DNA from 3 places in the Cupriavidus sp. 30B13 genome. Region 2 is predicted to be linked to each of the others. Evidence: predicted binding sites of a transcription regulator. Region 2 holds the regulator's gene; each other region holds the start of a gene.
What was found. Region 2 encodes sigma-54, which starts transcription at its own class of promoters, with help from an activator protein. Its sites were predicted from a motif close to TGGCANGNAANCTGCTTT; they were not measured.

Region 1: ACKI2N_RS26680 (ammonium transporter) is a predicted target of sigma-54. The motif match lies at 1,104-1,121, and genes of this name have one in related genera.
Region 3: ACKI2N_RS07225 (circularly permuted type 2 ATP-grasp protein) is a predicted target of sigma-54. The motif match lies at 1,384-1,401, and genes of this name have one in related genera.

The regions. Positions count from the first base shown of each region.
Region 1 is NZ_CP188224.1:1,706,475-1,708,715, forward strand. It holds gene ACKI2N_RS26680 (ammonium transporter) at 1-1,072, opposite strand, end outside; gene ACKI2N_RS26685 (HU family DNA-binding protein) at 1,748-2,029, shown strand; gene ACKI2N_RS26690 (acyl-CoA thioesterase) at 2,227-2,241, shown strand, end outside.
Region 2 is NZ_CP188223.1:682,658-684,898, forward strand. It holds gene hpf (ribosome hibernation-promoting factor, HPF/YfiA family) at 174-524, opposite strand; gene ACKI2N_RS03295 (RNA polymerase factor sigma-54) at 574-2,049, opposite strand; gene lptB (LPS export ABC transporter ATP-binding protein) at 2,173-2,241, opposite strand, start outside.
Region 3 is NZ_CP188223.1:1,547,544-1,549,784, reverse strand. It holds gene ACKI2N_RS07225 (circularly permuted type 2 ATP-grasp protein) at 1-1,170, opposite strand, end outside; gene ACKI2N_RS07220 (gluconokinase) at 1,458-1,958, opposite strand; gene edd (phosphogluconate dehydratase) at 2,153-2,241, opposite strand, start outside.

The DNA of each region.
Region 1 (2,241 bases), on a different replicon from region 2:
CGACCAGCGCGATGACGATGCCCAGCAAGGTGCCGATCAGCTGCGCGCCCAGAGAGACGCCGCCGATGCCGCCCAGCGCGCGGGCGCCGAAGATGCCCGCGGCAATGCCGCCCCACGCGCCGCACAGCCCGTGCAGCGGCCACACGCCCAGCACGTCGTCGATGTGCCATTTGTTCTGGGCTAGCGTAAACAGATAGACGAACAGCACGCCGGCAATGCCGCCGGTGATCAGCGCGCCCAGCGGATGCATCAGGTCCGAGCCCGCGCACACCGCCACCAGCCCGGCCAGCGGTCCGTTGTAGGCAAAGCCGGGATCGTTGCGGCCGGCCGCCCACGCCGCCAGCGTGCCGCCGGCCATCGCCATCAGGGAGTTGATGGCCACCAGCCCGCTGATCTTGTCGACGGTCTGCGCGCTCATGACGTTGAAGCCGAACCAGCCCACCGCCAGCACCCAGGCGCCCAGCGCCAGGAACGGGATGTTGGAGGGCGGATGCGCGCTGATGCGGCCATCTTTCTGGTAGCGGCCGCGGCGCGCGCCCAGCAGCAGGATGGCCGGCAGCGCGATCCAGCCGCCCATGGCATGGACCACCACCGAGCCGGCGAAGTCATGGAAAGGCGCGCCCGCCACCGAGGCGATCCAGTCCTGCACGCCGAAGCGGTTGTTCCACGCAATGCCTTCGAAGAAGGGATAGACCAGGCCGACCAGCACGAAGGTCGCCACCAGTTGCGGGTTGAAACGGGAACGCTCGGCAATGCCGCCCGAGATAATCGCCGGGATGGCCGCGGCAAATGTTGCCAGGAAGAAGAACTTCACCAGCTCATAACCGCTGCGTTGCGCCAGCGTCTGGGCGCTGGCGAGGAACTCCACGCCATAAGCCACCGTATAGCCGATAAAGAAATAGGCAATCGTGGATATGGCGAAATCCACCAAAATCTTGACCAGCGCATTGACCTGGTTTTTCTTGCGTACGGTGCCGAGTTCAAGAAACGCAAAGCCCGCATGCATGGCGAGCACCATGATCGCCCCTAACAGGATGAACAGGGCATCGGTGCCGCTCTTCCAATTGTCCATACATTCCTCGTGCTCAAAATGGGAGCACCCGTACGCAATAACCGTTCCAGAGATGAGCCGGAAAGGTGCGGACCTGCACTGTCTTGGTGGTTTCTGCACTGGTTTGTGGCCGGTGGCGGCCCGGCGCCGGGAAGCGGGCGCTGGAATTGTGGGCGGCGAACGGGCAGAATGACGCCTTGCGCCTCGCGAGGACGGTGGAATGGCGATTGCCGGACCTGCGCCAAAATGATGCGGCGCATCGATTTGGGGCATCGACGCAGCGGCGGCCTGCACCAAAATGATTCTCTTCGCCGCATCGGTGCATGCGCCGGCGCCGGCCGGCATGCGCGGCGCGGCCTTTGCCACGATGGCGCCGGCGGCGCTTCCGGGCCGCTTCGAGGCAGCTTCGGGGCCGCAACAAGGGCCGGCATCCCGGCCCCGGATCCGGCCGGCGGGCGACCCCGGCGCACGGACGCGCGTTCGAATTCGACTACTCTCAGTGACCGTATTTGAAAGCGCGAAAAAGGAGTGTAAATTCCCCGCAAAGGCGCTTGACTCAAGGATTTGCGGCTTTTTTCGTTGCATTGGTGCCACTGGGGATTGCCCAATGCGCAAAGCGCGGATTAGACTGCGCCGATCGGTAATTTGCCGCGTGGCAGACACTCCGATGACGACGACCAACAAGGGAAATCAGCCATGAATAAAGGTGAACTGGTATCTGCCATCGCCGCTGACGCGGAACTGAGCAATGCTGCAGCAGAGCGCGCGCTGAATGCCGCTCTGGACAACATTAAGAAGGCGGTTGCCAAGGGGGATTCGGTGACGCTGGTGGGTTTCGGCAGCTTCGGCTCGGGCAAGCGCGCAGCGCGCACCGGCCGCAACCCGCGCACCGGCGAAACCATCAAGATTCCGGCCGCCAAGACGGTGAAGTTTTCCGCCGGCCAAGGCTTCAAGGACGCTGTGAACAAGAAGAAGTAAGCAGTCCGCGTCTGCAGCGCATTTGAAATGAGAAGGCGGCCTCGAAGGCCGCTTTTTTATTGCCCGCCAGGGCGCCCGCACCGGCCCGTGCGCGCCCGCGCGGGCGCGGCGGCGGCGCCGTTCCGGGTTACACTGCCGGTCATCGGCGCGGGCCCGCGCGGACCCGCCCGGCGGCCCCCAGAATCCGGATTTTCATCATGAACGACCTGTCC
Region 2 (2,241 bases):
CTGCAGGGCGTTGCGGAATCCCCCTGCATCATTCCGCCCGGGCCGCCGCGGCGCAAAAGCGGGCAGGAACGCGGACGCAAAAACGGGCGCAAAAAAGCCGCGCAACGGGCGCGGCTTGTTCCGGTTTCAAGGGACTGACTCCGGCGACCCCCTTGGCGGGCCGCCAGGCACGGTCATTGCTGCATCTGCGATGCCGCCATCTGGTACTTGACCGCCTCGCGGTCGTGGCTCTGCACGCGATCCTTGTGGCGAATCACCTGCCGGTCGAGCTTGTCGACCAGTGCGTCGATTGCGGCATACAGGTCTTCGTGATGCGCTTCGACAAAGATGTCCTTGCCCTTGAGATGTAGATTGATTTCCGCATACTGCCGCCGGTCCTTTTCTTTTGTATTGTCGACAGAGAGCAGCACACTTACGCCAATGACTTGATCGAAATGCCTGACGATACGCTCCAGTTTCGTTTCCACGTACTCACGCAGTGCAGGCGTGATGTCCAAGTGGTGTCCACTGATCTTGAAGTTCATAGCGTTTCTCCTTCTGAAAGAGCCACACCAGGCAGGCGGTGCGGCTCGGCTACAAAGTCTTGCGGAGATTGACGGCAGGGATTTTCAGCGCTTCGCGGTACTTGGCCACGGTTCGTCGGGCCACCACGAAGCCTTGCTCGCCGAGCAGTTCGGCGATCCTGCTGTCCGACAGGGGGTTCCTGGGGTCTTCGGCTCCTATGAGTTGCTTGATCAACGCCCTGATTGCCGTTGACGAGGCCGCGCCGCCGGTTTCCGTGGATACGTGACTGCCGAAGAAGTACTTCAGCTCGAAAGTCCCCATCGGCGTTGCCATGTATTTATTGGTTGTCACCCGGGAGATGGTGGACTCGTGTAAACCCAGTGTATCGGCAATCTCCCGCAAAACCAAGGGGCGCATCGCAATTTCCCCGTGGGTGAAGAAGTTCTTTTGACGTTCGACAATCGCTTGTGCGACGCGCAATATGGTGTCGAAGCGCTGCTGGATATTCTTGATCAGCCAGCGCGCTTCCTGCAGCTTTTGCTGCAGTCCGGCCGCGCCGGAGTCGCCTTTTGCGCCGCGCAAGATCTGCGCGTACATGTCGTTGATGCGTAGCCGCGGCATCACATCCGGGTTGAGCTGCGCGATCCAGCCGCCGCCTATTTTCCGCACGAATACATCGGGCACCACGAAGTCCGCTTCCGGGCGGCTGTAGGCGTGCCCGGGATAGGGCGCGAGCGAGCGGATCAGTTCGTGGGCGGCCTTGAGATCGGCCTCGTCCACCTGCAGTGCCTTCTTCAGGCGCGTGTAGTCGCGCACCGCCAGCAGTTCGAGGTGGCTGGTGACGATGGTCAGGGCCAGTTCGCGCTGGGGATGCTTGAGCCGGCGCAACTGCAGCGCGAGGCACTCGGCAGCGTTGCGCGCGCCCACGCCGGCGGGGTCGAAGCTCTGCAGCAGGGTGAGGATGGCCTGCACCTCGTCGATCTCGAACTCGAGTTCCTCGGGCAGTTCGCTGCAGATTTCCTCGAGCGATGCGCTCAGGTAGCCGTCGTCGTCCAGCGACTCGACCAGGAAGATCGCCAGGCCCTTGTCGCGCATGGAGATCTTCAGCGGGGCGAGCTGCTCCATCAGGTGCTCGCGCAGCGTGGGCTCGGCGTCGCGCAACTGCATCGGGGTCTTCTCGTCCTCGTCGCCCTGCGGGCGGCGCGCGAAGTCGTCCAGGCTCCAGTCGTTGCCGTAGTCCTCGCCGCTGTCGGAATAGCTGTCGTCGCCCTCCGGGGCGCCGTCGGCGCGGTTCTCGCTGGTGCCCTGGCCGTCGGCGGGCGCCGGTGCGGGCGCGCTCTGCAGGTTCACCGAGCCGTCGGCGGCCACGCGCAGCGGGCTTTCGATCCAGTCGTTCTCGCGTTCGAGCAGGGGATTCTCGGTCAGGGCCTGTTCCACTTCCTGCTGCAGTTCGAGCGTGGACAGTTGCAGCAGCCGGATCGACTGCTGGAGTTGCGGCGTAAGCGCGAGATGTTGCGAGAGGCGGAGCTGTAGCGACGGTTTCATGCGACCATTTTATGCCCAACTTCCGTGCCGGTGGAACGGAAATTGCTATCGCTGGCGCCGCCGTGATCGTCTGCAGGACGACAGGCGGCATAAAAGCCGCTCCGGGGGACGCCCCCGCACCGCTTACATGCGGAAGTTCTCGCCCAGGTAGACCTTGCGCACCGATTCGTTGGCGATGATGTCCTCCGGCTG
Region 3 (2,241 bases), 860 kb from region 2:
GCCGGCGCCGTGGGTTTCCTTGACCACCAGCTGGTCCATGTGGTCGAGCACGTACTGCAGGTCGTCCGGGCGCCGGCACATATAGGTCGGCACGTTGTTGAGGATCGCCTCTTCGCCGAGGTAGAAGCGGATCATGTCCGGCACGTACGGATAGATCGACTTGTCGTCGGCCACGCCGGTGCCGATGGCATTGCAGATGGTCACGTTGCCGGCGCGGTAGACCGACAGCAGCCCCGCCGCGCCGAGCGTGGAGTCGGGACGGAACACCAGCGGGTCGAGGAAGTCGTCGTCGACGCGGCGGTAGATCACGTCGATGCGCTGCGGCCCCTGCGTGGTGCGCATGTAGAGGTGCTCGTCCTGCACGAACAGGTCGCTGCCCTCGACCAGCTCCACGCCCATCTGCTGCGCGAGGAACGCGTGCTCGAAATAGGCGGAGTTGTACATGCCGGGCGTGAGCACCACCACGGTCGGGTCGGCAATGCTCTGCGGCGACACGCCGCGCAGCATGTCGAGCAGCAGGTCGGGATAGTGGGCCACCGGCGCCACGCGGTTGCGCGCGAACAGGTCCGGGAACAGCCGCATCATCATCTTGCGGTTTTCCAGCATGTAGGACACGCCCGAGGGCACGCGCAGGTTGTCTTCCAGCACGTAGAACTCGCCCTCGCCCGCGCGCACCACGTCGATGCCGGCCACATGGGCATAGATGTCGCGCGGCACGTCGATGCCGAGCATCTCGGGCCGGTACTGGGCGTTGTTGTAGATCTGGTCGGGCGGGATCACGCCCGCGCGGATGATGTCCTGGCCGTGGTAGATGTCGTGGATGAAGCGGTTCAGCGCCGACACGCGCTGGCGCAGGCCGCGCTCCAGCGTGGCCCATTCGCTGGCCGGAAAGATGCGTGGAATGACGTCGAACGGAATGGTCCGCTCGGTGCCGCTGTTGGACTCGTCCTTCTCGCCGTAGACGGCGAAGGTGATGCCCACGCGTCGGAAGATCAGGTCCGCTTCCGCGCGCTTGTTGCCCATGGTCCCTTCGGACTGCCGCGCCAGCCAGTCCGCGAACTGCTTGTAGTGCCCGCGCACCGCGCCTGCCGGCAGGGCTTGCCCCGCGTGGATTGCTGCTGCCACGCCATCTTGCCAATCGAGCATCTCGTCGAAAAACCGCGCCGCCATGATGGCCGTTCCCCCATGATTTGGGCGCCGCTCAAACTGCCGGCGATCCCGTTTTGATTGGCTTGTTCTTCCCGGCACAGCATTTCGAGGCCACCACCCGGGGCCCGGCGGTCAAAGGCCGCGGGCCATGCGTCGAAGTGCTGTCCTAAGTGGGATGATACCCATGGCCGCGAAAGCCGCAAGCAGCAAGCGTCCGCGCCATCGGAAAGGAATGTAGCAAGATGTCTGCCAGCCCGCGTGCGCGCAGGGGGAAACGCACCCGGGCGGGCCGGCTCGGCAGCGCCCGCTCAGCGCGCCGCGGCGGCGGCGGGGACCGCGGCCAGGATGCGCTGCACCAGCGCCTCGGGCGGCTGGCGGATGTCGAGCACCAGCGCGTCGCTCGGCTCTTCCAGCGTTTCGAACTGGCTCTGCAGCAGGGCCGGGTTGAAGAAGTGGTCACTGCGCTCGGACAGGCGCCCGCCGATCACGGCGGCGTCGCCCTTCATGTAGACGAAGGTCACGCCGCCATCGGGCGGGGTCAGGCGGTCGCGGTAGACCTGGCGCAGCGCGGAGCAGGTAAACACGTGGGTGCGGCCCTCGGCGCGGGCCGTGTCGATGGCCGCGCGCAGGGCGCCCAGCCAGGGCCAGCGGTCTTCGTCGGTCAGCGGGATGCCGTTGTGCATCTTCTCCTTGTTGGCCGCGCTGTGGAATTCATCGGCATCGTTGAAGCCGCAATGCAGGGTGTTGGCCAGCAGTTGGCCGACAGTGGTCTTTCCGCTGCCGGAAACGCCCATCAGGATATAGATCATGTCTGCTCCAGCGATCGTGGTCGGATGGTTTTCCCATCCTTGTCGGTAGTCCCCGCGCCGCGCGCCGGACGGTTCTTCGGAAAAACCGCGCGGCCATGCAGCCATGACAGGGCCTGGCATGCACCGGCTCGGGGTGCCCGCCCGCCGGGCGGCGGGCGGGGTCAGAAAAAAGAGAAAACCGGGTTGGGCGCGGCCTATTGTGCGACGGCCGCGGCGGTTTGCACAGCGCCGGGGGCATCGGCCTCGGACAGGTCCAGCGCGCTGCCGCCCTCCTCCGCGGTCC